DNA from 2 places in the Syntrophomonas erecta subsp. sporosyntropha genome. Region 1 is predicted to be linked to the other one. Evidence: riboswitches for the same ligand, from Rfam matches in the RefSeq annotation. Region 1 holds a riboswitch; the other holds the start of a gene.
The links. Region 1 has a riboswitch for thiamine pyrophosphate ahead of ACZ5Q0_RS11040 (thiamine-binding protein). Riboswitches for the same ligand answer to the same signal wherever they lie in the genome.
Positions count from the first base shown of each region.

Region 2: linked by a shared signal. The riboswitch ahead of thiD (bifunctional hydroxymethylpyrimidine kinase/phosphomethylpyrimidine kinase) and the one ahead of ACZ5Q0_RS11040 (thiamine-binding protein) in region 1 are both predicted to bind thiamine pyrophosphate.

Region 1 is NZ_AP042459.1:2,247,298-2,255,260, reverse strand. It holds gene ACZ5Q0_RS11060 (Nif3-like dinuclear metal center hexameric protein) at 1-188, opposite strand, end outside; gene ACZ5Q0_RS11055 (tRNA (adenine(22)-N(1))-methyltransferase) at 172-885, opposite strand; gene ACZ5Q0_RS11050 (TrpB-like pyridoxal phosphate-dependent enzyme) at 1,505-2,866, opposite strand; gene ACZ5Q0_RS11045 (nitrite/sulfite reductase domain-containing protein) at 2,987-3,661, opposite strand; TPP riboswitch at 3,785-3,894, shown strand; gene ACZ5Q0_RS11040 (thiamine-binding protein) at 3,964-4,254, shown strand; gene ACZ5Q0_RS11035 (ABC transporter permease) at 4,226-5,023, shown strand; gene ACZ5Q0_RS11030 (ABC transporter substrate-binding protein) at 5,036-6,022, shown strand; gene ACZ5Q0_RS11025 (ABC transporter ATP-binding protein) at 6,034-6,756, shown strand; gene ACZ5Q0_RS11020 (acyl-CoA dehydratase activase) at 6,829-7,824, opposite strand; gene ACZ5Q0_RS11015 (CoA protein activase) at 7,859-7,963, opposite strand, start outside.
Region 2 is NZ_AP042459.1:2,528,830-2,536,792, forward strand. It holds gene ACZ5Q0_RS12345 (class I adenylate-forming enzyme family protein) at 1-765, shown strand, start outside; gene ACZ5Q0_RS12350 (ketopantoate reductase family protein) at 804-1,826, shown strand; gene ACZ5Q0_RS12355 (3-hydroxyacyl-CoA dehydrogenase family protein) at 2,158-3,099, shown strand; gene ACZ5Q0_RS12360 (sodium-translocating pyrophosphatase) at 3,170-5,152, shown strand; TPP riboswitch at 5,421-5,520, shown strand; gene thiD (bifunctional hydroxymethylpyrimidine kinase/phosphomethylpyrimidine kinase) at 5,682-6,488, shown strand; gene cytX (putative hydroxymethylpyrimidine transporter CytX) at 6,481-7,689, shown strand; gene thiM (hydroxyethylthiazole kinase) at 7,746-7,963, shown strand, end outside.

The DNA of each region.
Region 1 (7,963 bases):
ATGAGGTCCATCCCCTCGGCTATGGCTCTCTCAGCCACTTCCCGGTCCACTTCCAAAGCCACCAGTACCTTGTCCACCTTTTGTTCATAGGAACCCACCTGTAACCCTACATTATCCCAGTTCTCCGCTAAGCAGGGTGGAAAATGCTTATTCATAATAGTAATTAAATCCTTAACCCTGACCTGCACTAATCAACACCTCCAGTTCCTGCATTTTCTCTTGATAAACATACAAACGTTGTTTTTCGGCGGTTCCCTGGGAGCAGATCAGATTATTACAGATAGCCCGGTATTTATCCCGCCAGCTTTTTAAATAATCATATAACAAGGGATTTTGGGACCTCATCAAAACCGGCCCTACATCTTCCTCTAACGGGGTTAAGTAATAAGGCTCTCCCCCAGGATGAGCAGCCATAAGGACAAAAAAGCGCTGGTGTTCATTCACCAATAACTCATCAGTAATAATCCACCCTTGGCTGGCCAGTACCCTGCGCAACATCCAGGCCCGGGACATCGGTTGAAAAACCAGACGTTTAAAGCTGCCCGCCTTATCCCAATCCCGTTCTAAGATACCACAGATAGTATCCCCACCCATACCGGCAATAACGACGGTATGTACTTCCCCCACATCTAATACAGCCATTCCATCCCCCTGCCTTAATTCTATTTGCTCCTGGCAAGTACTGTTTTCCAGTATCTTTTGAGCCCTACCAAAGGGCCCCTCGCCCAGTTCAGAAACAATAACCCAGGGACATATCCCTTTCTCTATCAGGTAAAGAGATAACTGCAGATGGTCGGCACCTATATCAGCTGCCGGTTCACCAGGAAGCACCAGACTAGCCACAGCTTCCAACCGTTTCACCTTAAACACCCCATTTTTCGGCATTTCTTCCCTCTTCCAATCATACCTGCCTATAACCAAACTGGCAAATCCGTCTCTATTTCTATTCCTTCCAGTCCGGGCTTTTCCGGAATATTCAGGTTCGCCTTACCCACGCAACCCCATACAGCGACCTATCCAGCAACTAGCTAAGGCTAACCTTAATGTGGAGGAAAAGAGATAAAGGCGATTCCAGAACCGTAATTAACCCTGTTACTTAAGGCAATACCCTTAAAACAAAAACCTGCGCCCACCACAACCTAGAGTCCGGGCTTTTCCGGAATATTCAGGTTCGCCTTAACCACGCAACCCCATATAGAGACTTACCCAGCAACTAGGCTAAGGCTAACCTTAATGTGGAGGAAAAGAGATAAAGGCGATTCCAGAACCGTAATTAACCCCATTACTTAAGGCAATACCCTTAGAACAAAAACCCGTGCCCACCACAACCTAGAGTCCGGGCTTTTCCGGAATATTCAGGTTCGCCTTAACCACGCAACCCCATATAGAGACTTACACAGCAACTAGGCTAAGGCTAACCTTAATGTGCAAGAAAAGAGGAAAATAAAACCCGGAGTTTATACTAATCTCCGGGTTTGCTATTACATATCTTAAATAATATATATTATACAATAGGAAGATTTTTCAGGCTTTCCTGCAACTCTGCCTCGGAAAACTCAATATCTTCTGTTTCCCCTGATAAATAACGGTCATAAGAAAACAAATCCAAGTGACCATGTCCACTAAGGTTAAACAGGATAGTCTTTTTTATCCCTTCTTCTTTGGCTTTTAAGGCCTCATCAATAGCTGCCCGTATAGCGTGAGCAGATTCAGGAGCCGGCACAATGCTTTCAGTCTGGGCAAACAGCATAGCTGCTGCAAAAGTAGCATTTTGTTTCACCGCCACTGCCTCGATCAACCCATCATGATATAGGCGGCTTACTAAGGGGGACTCCCCATGGTAACGCAATCCGCCCGCATGAATACCGGAAGGCGTAAAATCGTGTCCCAGGGTATACATTTTTAATAAAGGCACCAGACCGATTACATCACCAAAATCATAGGCATAAACACCCTTGGTAAGGGTTGGACAAGCAGTTGGTTCTACTGCCAGCAGGCGTATATTCTTTCCTTTTATCTTATCCGGAATAAAAGGAAAAGCTATCCCTGCAAAATTACTTCCGCCCCCGCAACAACCAATCACCACATCCGGGTAATCATCCGCCATTTCCAATTGTAAGCGCGCTTCCTGTCCGATAACCGTTTGGTGTAAACAGACATGGTTTAAAACACTTCCCAGAGAATAATTAGTATCCTCCCGGCTTAGAGCATCTTCCACCGCTTCACTAATGGCCATAGCTAGAGTTCCCGGGGTATCCGGATTCTTTTCCTGCTCCCGTCTCCCGCTTTCCGTCAAATTACTAGGACTGGGAACACATTTTCCCCCATAAAGCTCCATAATCGAGCGCCGGTATGGTTTTTGGGTATAACTGACCCGTACCATGTATATCATGGCTTCTACATCAAACTGCCGGCAGGCTAGCGAAAGCGCTGTTCCCCATTGACCCGCACCAGTTTCAGTAGTAATCCGTTTAATTCCCTGTAATTTGTTAAAATAAACCTGGGGTAAGGCTGAATTTAACTTGTGACTGCCCACCGGACTAACTCCTTCATATTTATAATAAATATGACAGGTAGTATCCAGGGCCTTTTCCAAAGCCCGAGCCCGGAATAACGGAGTAGAACGGTACTGTTTGTATAACTCCCTGACCTCTTTAGGAATCTCAATATACCTTTCCGTAGAAACTTCCTGGGCGATTAATTCCCGGGCAAAAATAGGTTCCAGATCAGAGGGGGTCAGGGGTTGGTGTGTCTGGGGATTTAGACCCGGTTCCATAGGGTTAGGCATATCAGCCTGAACATTATACCAGAACCTGGGCACCTTATCTTCGGGCAGGATAATCTTGGTAAGCTCTTCTCTACTCATCTCAACTTTCTCTCCTCTCATCTATTTAGTTTAAAACTTCTAAATATGGCTTTAGTTTAACATAGGCTCCACCGGGGAACAAGGGGTTATTTCTACTGTTATACCCATTCTTACGAACTGTTATTCCTCTAAAATTTCAACCTGTTTTTTGAATTCTTCCCATCCGACTCGCTCGATATACCGGCCTAGTCTCTCATTCTTTTTGGCATTAGCAGCATAAACTTTGATTATCCGGTCGGCATTTTGTAATACCTGTTCTTCCTCTAATTTATCGTACAAGGTAACTGCAATACGCGGTTTGACTCCTCCGTTGCCCCCTACCATTAAGCGAAATCCCCGGGGTAATCCCATTACCCCAATATCACGAAAGTGATTTTCCCCACAGGAGTTGGCACAACCACTGACTCCTATCTTAAATTTACCCGGTAGATTCATCCCATGATAGCGCTCATCCAGCTTCAGCCCTAAGCTGACTGAATCTTGCTGTCCTCTTTTACAAAAAGTAGTGCCCGGACAAAATTTAATGCTTCGTACACACAGGCCAATAGCTGCACTAGGCTTCATATCCAAATCCCGCCAGATATCATCCAGCTTTTCTTCCGGAAATCCTACCAGGGCAATTCGTTGGGCAGATGTGCATTTTATAGCTTGAGCCTGGTATCTTTCTGCTACGTCGGCCATACGCCGCAAAACATCAGGGGTCACTAATCCCCCGGGCATATGAGGAACCACCGCATAAGTTTCTTTGTCCCTCTGTAAAACAGCACCTTTCTCCAATAGATCCATTTTGCCCATCTACTTCCTCCTTAAACTGCCTTGTTTTTTATAGTATGGACACCGAAGGGAAAAAGCATGACAGATATAAACATTTAACCTTAGTGATTCAATATTAATCTATTAATATTTTGATATGCTATAATGTAATCAAAGGGGAGCTGGATGAAGCCGGCTGAGAGTGGACCAGGAGGTCCTGACCCATTAACCTGATCTGGGTAATGCCAGCGTAGGGAAAATATGGTTTTTCTTACGACTGCACTACCTTAGCAGGTAGGCAGTCGTTTTGTTTTAATTATTTTAGCATGAAAGGGGGTTATCAAATGTCCAAGGTAAACCTTAGTCTGCAGGTTTTACCAGTCGTAGCCGGAGATCAGATTTATGAAGTGGTGGACCAGGTAATTAATTTGATCCATAACTCCGGCTTAAAATATGTAGTTGGCCCTATGGAAACTACCATTGAAGGCGAATTAGAACCTATGTTAGATCTGGTAAAAAAAGCCCAGCAGGTTTGTGTTGATGCTGGTGCCAGCCGGGTTATTTCCGTTGTAAAAATTGACTATAGTCCAGACGGAGTGACTATCGATGAAAAAATTGACAAATACCGCTGCTAAAAACCTGGCTCCTGGAGCTGCTATACTGGCTCTGTTAGTTTTTTGGGAAGCAGTAGTACGGTGGCAGGAAATACCGCCTTATATTTTGCCCTCCCCTCTTCAGGTGATAAAGGCCATATCCCGTATCGGGGATTTATTATACTACCACACCTCCACCACTCTACTGGAAGCTCTGCTGGGGCTTTTTCTGTCTATTGTGGTCGCATTTCTAATGGCATTTCTGCTCCATAATGTCCGCTGGCTAAATGAGGCCGTCTACCCTTTACTTATCATCTCCCAGACCATTCCCCTGGTGGTACTGGCAGTACTTTTGCCGTTGTGGTTTGGCTGGAGTATGCTCCCCAAAGTTTTGCTAGTAGTTTTAGTTTGTTTTTTCCCGGTAGTCCTTAGCCTGCTTAATGGTCTTAATTCAGTAGACCCTGATTTATTAAGTTTATTTCGATCCATGGGGGCTACACCGGCAGCTACTTTTCGTATGGTAAAGCTGCCTGCTGCTATACCCTCCTTTTTCTCCGGGGTAAGGATTTCAACTACCTATAGTATTATGGCAGCAGTAATTAGTGAGTGGGTAGGGGCCCAGCGTGGTCTGGGATACTTCATGACCATGAAACAGAAGAGCTTTGCCATAGATGAAGTTCTGGCCGCAGTAGTGATAATTTGTCTTTTAAGCCTTATACTAGTTAAAATCGTAGACCTGCTCGAATTTCTTTTAATACCCTGGAACCGAAAATCCGTATCTTCTACCGAAAACGAATCCGGATTACTTTAGGAGGTATCGACAATGAAAAAATTCATCACCCTTTTCTCCGTTTTACTACTGGCTTTTGGCCTGATAGGCTGTAGCCAGAACAACAATCCCCCATCATCGGACTTACAAAAGGTAACGGTAATTCTCGACTGGGTACCCAATACTAATCATACTGGCCTATATGTAGCCAGTGAAAAGGGTTATTATGCCGAACAAGGCCTGGATGTAGATATAATTCAACCTAGTGAAGGTGGAGCTTCACAATTGATTGCTGCTGGTCAGGGGGATTTTGGTATCAGTTACCAGGAAGAACTGACGGTAGCCCGTTCCAGGGATATTCCAGTTGTGGCTATTGCCGCAGTAATACAGCATAATACTTCCGGTTTCGCCTCTCCAGTAGACCGCCATATTCAAAGCCCTAAGGATTTTGAGGGTAAAACCTATGGTGGATGGGGTTCTCCCGCTGAAACTGCTATGCTTAAAGCATTAATGGAAAAAAATGAGGCTGATTTTTCTAAAATAAATATGCTTAATGTAGGAGCCACCGATTTTTTTACCAGTATTAAAACAGATGTGGATTTTGCTTGGATTTATTGGGGCTGGACTGGTATCGAAGCCCAATTAAAGAATATAGATCTAAACTTTATTAAACTGCGGGATGAACATGAAGCCCTGGATTTTTATACCCCCATCATCATTACCAGCGAAAAACAAATTAAGGAAAATCCTGAATTAATACGGAAATTTATGGCGGCCACCTCTAAAGGCTACCAGTTTGCTATTAAGAATCCGGAACAAGCTGCTAATATCCTTTTACAAAGGGTACCAGAGCTGGACAAAGATCTGGTAAGGGCTAGTCAGAAGTATCTGGCTGATGAGTATCAATCTGATGCAGCCCGGTGGGGAGCAATGCAGTTACCAGTATGGCAGAAATATGCCGATTTTATGTATACTAACCAACTAATCGATACTAATATTGATCCTAAAAAGGCTTTTACAAATGAATTTTTACCTGAATAGGAGTAGGAACCTTGGCACATATAAGAGTCTGTAATATAAGCAAAACTCTGGGCAAAGTCCATACCCTGGATCATATTTCACTGGAGATCAACAATAACGAGTTTGTCGTTATTGTTGGTCCCAGCGGCTGTGGTAAAAGTACCCTGTTTAATATTATGTCAGGTTTAATGCCGCCTGATCAGGGACGGGTGGAAATTGATGGTGTTGATTGGACCGGACGTACCGGCCGGGTCAGTTACATGCAGCAAAAGGATCTGTTGCTGCCATCGCGGACTATATTAGATAATGTATCTATTCCCCTTCAGCTAAAAGGGATTGCTAAAAATCAGGCCCGGCAAACAGCTGTTCAATATTTAGCAGAGTTTGGCTTAGAGGAATTTAGCCATCATTATCCCCGCCAGCTTTCCGGAGGTATGCGACAAAAAGCCGCTTTACTGCGTACCTATTTATTTGCCAGTGACATTTTACTTCTAGATGAACCCTTTGCATCATTAGATGCCATTACCCGTAGAAAAATGCACCTCTGGCTTAAAGAGATGCAAAATCGTTACCACTGCTCTATACTATTTATCACCCATGATATAGAAGAGGCACTTATGCTGGCTGACCGGATTTATCTTTTCTCGGCACGCCCGGCTCAGGTAAAACAAGAGATAAAACTCTCACCACAAGAGCTAAGCCCGGTCCAACACCAGCATTTAAAAAGCTCTATTATTCAGCAATTAGAACAGTAAGTACCCAGCCTTTATTCCGCCTTGTTTTAGGGAATAAATGTATTATTCTAATTGTTCTGCCTTTTACTGATCTTAAATTACCTGCAGTTTATCAGTGTTACCGCTTAATGAATTTTCCCATTTCTTACAGCGGTCCCCCCAGTAGGCCAGGACATCACTACCCCGGCGTATGCAAACTACTTCGCATAAATTAGGACAGCCACGACACTCCTGACTGGCAGTAATAAATTCCCCCCCGATGATGAAATCATCCCCCTTAAAATTAGACTGACCAGTCGCATATTCCCGGGCCTCCCGGGCCAGAATAGCAGATCCGATAGCTCCCATGACTTCATGATGTTCGGGTACGTTAACTTTGATACCTACTAATTCTTCAAAGGCCTTGGCTAAACCCCGGTTAGCCGCCACCCCGCCCTGAAATACTACCGGTGCTTCGATTTTCTTTCCCTTGCCTACATTATTAAGATAATTGCGAGCCAAGGCTTCACATAGGCCCATTAGAATATCCGGGGTAGGATACCCCATTTGCTGCTTATGGATCATATCTGATTCCGCAAATACTCCACAGCGTCCCGCAATACGCACCGACTGGGTAGATTTAATAGCTATATCCCCAAACTCCTCGATAGGGATATTAAGGCGAGCCGCCTGCTGATCAAGGAAAGAACCGGTCCCCGCCGCACATACGGTGTTCATAGCAAAATCATTGACTATACCGTTATTAAGAATAATAATTTTACTATCCTGACCACCTATTTCAATAATAGTACGTACTTCAGGATAAAGACAGGAAGCTGCCACCGCATGGGCAGTAATTTCATTTTTTACGGCATCAGCCCCCAGCAGCACTGCGGCAAGCAGGCGACCACTGCCAGTAGTACCAACCCCTTTAATCTTAAGGTGGCTGGATTGAATTTTCTCCCGGATCAGTTTATAACCTTCTTTAACAGCCTGGATAGGATTACCCTGAGTACGCAGGTACACCTTGGCAATCAGGTTATTCCCCTGGTCTACCAGTACAAAATTACTACTTACCGACCCAATATCAGCCCCCAGGTAACAATGCAATCTTTTCTGCCTCCTACTTATAATATTTTTACAGTTAATCCCTTAAAGAAGCAAAAGGACCGGCCCTCTGCTTCCTGTTTCGTTTGCTGCGATATAGCATATCTACAAAAGCCTCCAAACGGGTACGTACCCCGGCGGA
Region 2 (7,963 bases), 280 kb from region 1:
TATTCTTATATATTTAATTCGGTTGATCCGGATAGTATTGATGGATCTAAACTTAAGTTAAGGTATGCTGTTTGTGGTGCGGCGCCTTTGCCGGTTGAGCTTATACGTGGATTTAAAGAAAAATTTGGAGTGGAAATTTTAGAGGGTTATGGTCTTACTGAGGTTATTGGACTTTCTACCATTAACCCGCCCTTAGGAATAAAAAAACCGGGTTCCATTGGTCCAGCTATACCCGGACAACCACTAGAAATCATGGATGATGATAATAACATCCTACCCCGCGGGGAAAAGGGTGAAATTTGCACTGGCGGGGATTTTAATATGTTAGGTTACCTTAATAAACCGGAGGTAACCAAGGAGACACTTAAAGACGGCTGGTTACACACCGGTGATATTGGTTATATGGATGAGGATGGATATGTATATATTGTCGATCGCAAGAAAGACATGATAAATAGAGGCGGGGAGAATATTTACCCGCGGGAAATCGAGATAGTGATAGAGGAACATCCTAAAGTTGGTGAAGTAGCAGTTATAGGTATTCCTGATAATGATTTAGGTGAGCGTGTTAAGGCTTTTATAGTCCCTAAACCTGGGCAGGAACTTACCGGAAATGAAATTAAGGATTTTCTAAAAGATAAAATAGCTAAATACAAGATTCCCGAGTTTATAGATATAACTGATAATATTCCCCGTAACCCAACCGGTAAAATCATGAAACAAGAATTAAAGAAAATGGAACAGAAAAAATCTACAGCCCGGTAGCATCGAAGGTTATAAAGTTTATAAGGAGGTAAACTGGTATGAAATTGGCAATTATGGGAGCTGGTTCTCTGGGAACGATTGCAGGTGCTTTGTTAACCAAAAGTGGTTATGATATAGATCTTATTGATGTTAATGTGGAACACGTGAGAACCCTCAATAAAAAAGGTGCCAAAATTATTGGTTTAATGGATTTAGTTCAACCAGTTAAAGCCTTGACCCCAGATGAAATGACTGCCGAATATGATATTATTTTTTATCTTACCAAAACAACTCAGAACGCCTCTGCATTACCATATGTAGCTAAACATTTAAAACCCAATGGGGTCGTGGTTGCCATGCAAAATGGAATACCTGAAGAGGCAGTAGGTCAGGCTGTGGGGCCAGAAAGAGTTTTAGGTGGTATTGTTGGATGGGGGGCAACCTGGGTCGAGCCAGGGGTTTCCAAACTTACCTCCAAGCCGGAGAACATGACCTATGACATAGGTGAATTGGATGGAAAAGAAACCGAGCGGGTAAACCAGGTGGTTGAAATCTTAAAAGGGGCCGGAATACCTGAGAAGCATAGTAATCTAATCGGTATTAGATGGACAAAACTAACTATAAATTGTGCTTTTAGTACTATGTCAGCTGTTGTAGCCGGTACTTATGGAGATGTTCTGGATAGTCCCCGGGCGTTAAGTTCTGCTGCTAATATCTGGAGAGAATCATTAGCTGTGGCTAAAGCTGCCGGAGTAGTTCCAGAAATGTTTCAGGGCTTTGATATAAGAGACTTTGACTTCAGTACCCAGCAAGAATTAGATCAAAAACTCCCCATGTTCCATGAACTGTTAGGACCACACCGTAATATTAGAACCGGAATGTTGTATGATATCGAAGGTGGACGGGAACCTGAAATCGATACTTACAATGGAATCATTTGTAAGTGGGGCGAACGGCATGGTGTTGCTACCCCGGTTAATGACCAGGTGGTTGCTATAGTTAAGGGAATGTGGGAAGTGAAATACAAGATTGAACCTGCTAATGTTGATCGCATAACACTGCCAACACTTCCTGCTAAATAAAAACTAGCACCCTGGCGGGTATTCTTTTAAAGGATACCCGCCCCCTCCTCCATGTGCGCCCCGCTAGAGGCATACACAGGAAAAGGTTACTAGCGTACTGCCCATAGCCCAATCTTGTTAAAAACCTTATCATGCTGGATACCCCATCCTGGTGGAATGTTAACTCGGCGAGGTAATGTATAAACTTTAAAACTGCCCGGAATGGTATGCACAGTGGTGGGGGAGATCGGTTACTCAATTAATGGGTAGCCCCCTGCCTCATTAGGTGAAAGACAATTGACCTTAAAGACTGGCTGATCATTAAACGTATTAAAAGAAGAGGGGGATTAGCATGTATCAGGGCTGGGAAATGGTGGTTATAGGTGCAGGCACCATGGGACACTCTATTGCCCAAGTGTTTGCTGTTAACGGTTTTAAAACTACTTTAGTAGATGTGGAAACTGAGCAGTTGAAATGGGCGAGGAAAATGATCGCTAATAATATGCATACCCTTATGAATCTGGGTGAAATCTCCTCACAAGAGGCAGATAACGCCCAGAAACTGATTACTTATGAAAAGGATCTAAAAAACGCTGCTTTTCGTGCTAATTTTATTGTGGAGACTATTGTAGAAAATGCGGACACCAAAAGGGAACTTTATGCTTCCCTGGATAAACTATGTTCCCCGGGTTGTATTATTACCAGTAATACTTCAGCATTAAACATCTTTGATATTGCAAAAATCTCTAATCCCCAGCGTCTAATCATTGCTCACTGGTTTAATCCACCCCATGTCATGCCGCTGGTTGAAGTAGTTGTTGGACCAGAAACATCGGTGCAAACTGTTGATACTGTTAAGCATCTCCTTATAAAACTAGGCAAAACTCCTGCGATTATTAAACAGTATGTCCCAGGTTTTATTATTAACCGAATGTCAGTGGCAATTGCCAGGGAAGCGGGCTATATGGTATCCAAGGGCTGGACTACCCCGGAAGACATAGATGCGGCAATAGTATCTACTTTTGGTCCGCGCTACCCTTTTGAGGGACCTTTAGAATTATTTGATCATGTAGGTTGGGATGTGGTGCAAGCTGTGACAGCTTTTCTATCCCCGCAGTTGTGTAACAGCACAGATGCTAACAATCCTATTGCAGCAAATTTGGTTGCCCAGGGCCGTTTAGGGGTTAAATCAGGTAAAGGTCTTAAAGACTATACTAATTTAGATATAGAACAGATACAAAATGAAAGAAATATCAAAATAATAAAAATGTTAAAGGCAATAAAAGAAATATAATTTACAATACAGTACCTGCTGCTAAAAGCTTGACTATGGTGATAACTGGCAAGGAGATGAGATGTTTACCATGGAAAATTTGGCAACCTTTGCTCCGTTAGGTGGGGCATTAGCGCTATTATTTGCGCTGTTTCTATCGTCACGGGTATCTAAGGCTGATCCGGGTAACGAAAAAATGCAGGAAATATCCGGGCATATACATGAAGGAGCTATGGCCTTTTTAAGCCGCCAATACACTGCTTTGGCCATATTTGTAGTTATTGTATTTATAATACTGATTGTCTTTATTGACTGGCAGACAGCACTATGCTTTCTAGCGGGAGCATCCTGTTCCGCTCTGGCCGGTTTTATAGGTATGTCAGTAGCTACTAAAGCTAATGTCAGAACTGCTAATGCAGCTCGTACCTCCCAAAATGCGGCCCTGGGAATAGCTTTTTCCGGTGGTGCTGTAATGGGTATGTCCGTATGTGGGCTAGGCCTGTTAGGACTGGGAGTTCTCTATATAATCTTTAAAGATCCTAATATTGTTAATGGATTTGCCCTGGGGGGAAGTTCCATCGCCCTGTTTGGCCGTGTCGGCGGAGGTATCTACACTAAAGCAGCTGACGTAGGAGCCGACCTGGTAGGTAAAGTAGAAGCAGGTATTCCGGAAGACGACCCGAGAAACCCGGCTACCATTGCTGACAACGTAGGGGACAACGTAGGGGACGTGGCAGGAATGGGAGCTGACCTGTTTGAATCTTATGTAGGATCAATTATTGCTGCCATGACCCTGGGAGCAGTAATGATAGCGGCGACTCCCGGTTTAGGATTAGGCCCAGTGCTGTTGCCTATGGTTATAGCTGCCGGCGGGGTAGTAGCTTCCATTATAGGAACCTTCTTTGTAAAAACTGACGAAAAATCCAATCCCTTAAAAGCACTTAATGCGGGTACTTTAAGCTCAGCTATACTTTTAGTAATATTGGCCTTTTTTGCAGTAAGATACATACTACCGGCCGATATGTTCAATGTATTCTGGGCTCTGGTAGCCGGACTTATTGCGGGAAGTATAATCGGATTTGTTACCGAATACTATACCTCAGATAGTTATGCCCCTGTACAGGGAATTGCTAAATCAGCCCTGACTGGCCCGGCTACTGTAATCATCGCCGGACTAGGGGTAGGTATGCTTTCCACCCTGATCCCCATCATAATTATATGTATAGCTATAGTAATAGCCTTTCTAACTGGTGGAGTATATGGGATAGCCCTGGCCGCAGTAGGTATGCTGGCTACCACCGGAATGGTTGTAGCAGTAGATGCCTACGGCCCAATTGCAGATAATGCAGGCGGAATAGCAGAAATGGCCGAACTACCTCACGAGGTAAGAGAAACTACTGATAAACTAGACTCAGTTGGTAATACCACCGCTGCTATTGGTAAAGGATTTGCTATTGGCTCAGCTGCCTTGACAGCTCTGGCTCTGTTAACTGCCTTTGCTGAAGTGGCTCAGCTGAAAGATATCAACCTGTTAGATCCCTATGTTATTGTAGGACTGCTCATAGGAGCTATGCTGCCCTTCTTCTTCTGCGCCTTAACTATGGGAGCAGTAGGTAGAGCTGCAGGAGAAATGGTAGACGAAGTACGGCGTCAGTTTAAAGAAATTGACGGTCTGATGGAAGGCAAAGCTAAGGCTGACTATGCCCGTTGTGTTGATATCAGTACCCGTTCTGCAATCAAAGAAATGATCGTACCAGGATTATTGGCAGTAGTAGCACCGGTGCTGGTAGGCTTTATACTGGGTGCCAATGCCCTGGCAGGTATGCTGGCTGGGTCGGTAGTAGCTGGTGTCTGCTTGGCCATACTCCTGGCTAATGCTGGAGGTGCCTGGGATAATGCTAAGAAATTCATCGAAACCGGACACTATGGCGGTAAAGGCAGTGAGGCTCATGCAGCCGGAGTAGTAGGAGATACCGTTGGTGACCCCTGTAAGGATACGGCTGGTCCTTCCTTAAATATTCTGCTCAAGCTGATGGCGATTGTATCACTAGTATTCATCGCACCACTGCTGTAAAGTTAAAATAACCATAGTAGTATTTTAAACAGGTGGGGAAACCCCACCTGTTTAGATTTGCAACTATAGTTTGTTGATCCGGAAGATTGAAAAGCCTAATAGATCAAGCCCAGTTTAATAAGCGGGATAAATGTATAAGAATGGCAGCAATAAGTAAGCTAGGAGAGCAGGAATGAAAAAAGAAAGTTAGTAGACGGTGTGTTAATCTTAACGGGTGAATTAAAAAGGTGTATAATATAAGCCATAATAGAAAATTGAATATCGGTTTGCCGATTACTAGGGGAGCGAAAGCTGAGAGAAGCCAAAATGGCTTGACCCTTTGAACCTGGAGGGATAATACCCGCGGAGGAAAGTAATTGTATCTGAATTTTAAAAGGTGCATTTACATGCACCTTTTTTATTAAGGAAAAGGACTAACACTGATAGCCTACCTCCATGTTGATAAGGGAGGTCTATGCTATTCAATCAGGTTAGTCCTTTTTATGTTTAAGTCAGGTTCGTACTATTAATTTTGATAGGAGGAGTAATCATGAAAAATGTGGTCACCATTGCTGGGTCTGATTCCTGTGGAGGAGCCGGGATACAGGCAGACCTGAAGACTTTTAGTGCCCTGGGTACTTATGGTATGAGCGTGATAACTGCGGTAACCGCCCAAAATACCACCGGGGTTTTAAAAGTCAGGGAAATGGAAGCCGATATTGTCAGAGAGCAGATTAACTGCCTGTTTGATGATATTGAAATCCACGCAGTTAAGATTGGTATGGTATCAAGTATTGAGATTATTGATACTATTGGCGAATGTTTAAAAGATAAAGGTGTAAAACATATTGTTCTTGACCCGGTCATGGTTTCCAAAAGCGGATGCCATTTATTAAAGCCCGAGTCCAAGGATGAACTAGTTAAGGTTTTGTTCCCACTGGCTGAGGTAGTCACCCCTAATCTTTTCGAAGCGGAAGTCATCACCGGAGAAAAAATTGAAACAGTTACAGAAATGGAGCAGGCTGCGGCTCAAATCCATGCTAAAGGAGCAGCTCGTGTAGTTGTTAAAGGCGGGCATTTAACTGGTGATGCTATCGATGTGCTGTATGATGGAACCCGCTTTTATCATATTACCGGAAGTCGCATTAATACCCCGAATACGCATGGTACAGGCTGTACCTTTTCCTCAGCTATAGCGGCTTACCTGGCCAGGGGCTGTTCAATACCCGATGCGGTAGAGGAAGCGAAAAAATATATCAATGGAGCCATAGAAAATGCCATTGCCCTGGGACATGGGGTAGGACCAACTAATCATTTTTACAGTTTATATAGAAAAGCAGGTGTTTTGGGTGAATAATGATCGCCAAATAGGTGGATTGAATCTATTCTTGCTTTGGTTTGGAGCTGCCGTATCTCTGGCTGAGATTATGACCGGCAGTCTGATTGCACCACTAGGAGTAAAAACGGGCATCACAGTTATAATTGTAGGCCATCTTATAGGTGCCCTTATTCTTTCATTTACTGGTGTTATTGGCTTTAAGGAAAAAAAGCCTTCGCTTATATCCAGCCGCAGCTCCCTGGGACAATATGGGTCCTATATTATATCTTTATTCAATATTATTCAATTAATCGGTTGGACAGCTATTATGCTGATACAAGGTGCCCGGGCTATGCAATCTATCACCGGCAATATGATTGGATTTTCTACCCTGGCTGTATTAATAGGGCTGATGGTATGTCTGTGGGCCTTAAGCAGAGAACAGGGTATTAGCTTTATCAATAATCTGGCCGTTGTTTTACTGCTTCTATTGAGTTTAGTGATGTTAAAGGCGATTTTGGCCGGGGGAGAAGCAAAATCCATAGCTGGTACCATGTCGATAGGTTTGGCTTTAGAACTAAGTATCATCATGCCACTATCCTGGGTTCCTCTAATATCTGACTATACTATGTCTGGAAAAAGCCTGAAAGGGAGTTTTTTCGGCAGCTTTGCCGGTTATTTCCTGGGTAGTTCGTTTATGTATATTTTAGGATTGTTGTTTGCTGTATATACTGGCTTAACAGATCCTATGGGAAATTTGGGTAGTTTGCATATTGGCTATGCGGCGCTTTTAATTATTTTATTATCCACGGTAACTACTACCTTTATGGATGTATACTCAGCTGTCATGTCAACTCTCAATTTAAATGAAAAATTATCCCGCCGAAAGTTAATTATTCTTTTCTCGGCCTTAGGAACCCTGTTGGCTATATTTTTCCCCATGGAGCAATATGAGAATTTTCTATATATGATAGGATCTTTATTTGCTCCTACTTTTGCGGTAATTATTGCTAACTACTTCATATTAAAAAAGGACCTGTCAGGTAAACTTTTTAATATCCCCGGACTTATTGCTATTATCTGCGGCATTATTACTTACTATGCCATTATTTCTCTTGATTTTATTCTAGGGTCGACCATTCCGGCCATGATAATTACTATGGCCGTTTATATGCTGTTAAGTAAGATTTTTGAGTATTATGGTAGCGTTAATTCCACCAAAGCAGTTATTAAGGGATAAACAGGGGGGCTTAGAAAGGAAGATTTGGCCCGTTTACAATACAGGAGGTGTAAAAAATGCTTAATAATATTGCAGCTTGTTTAAGACAGGTAAGGGAAAACCCCCCCCTGGTTCATGCCATCACCAATTATGTAACTATTAATGATTGTGCTAATATACTCCTTTGTATGGGAGCTTCACCAGCTATGTGTGAGGTAAAAACCGAGGTAGAGGAGTTTGTCGAACTTATTTCTGCCGTGTATATTAATCTGGGTACACCAACGGAGGGACAAAG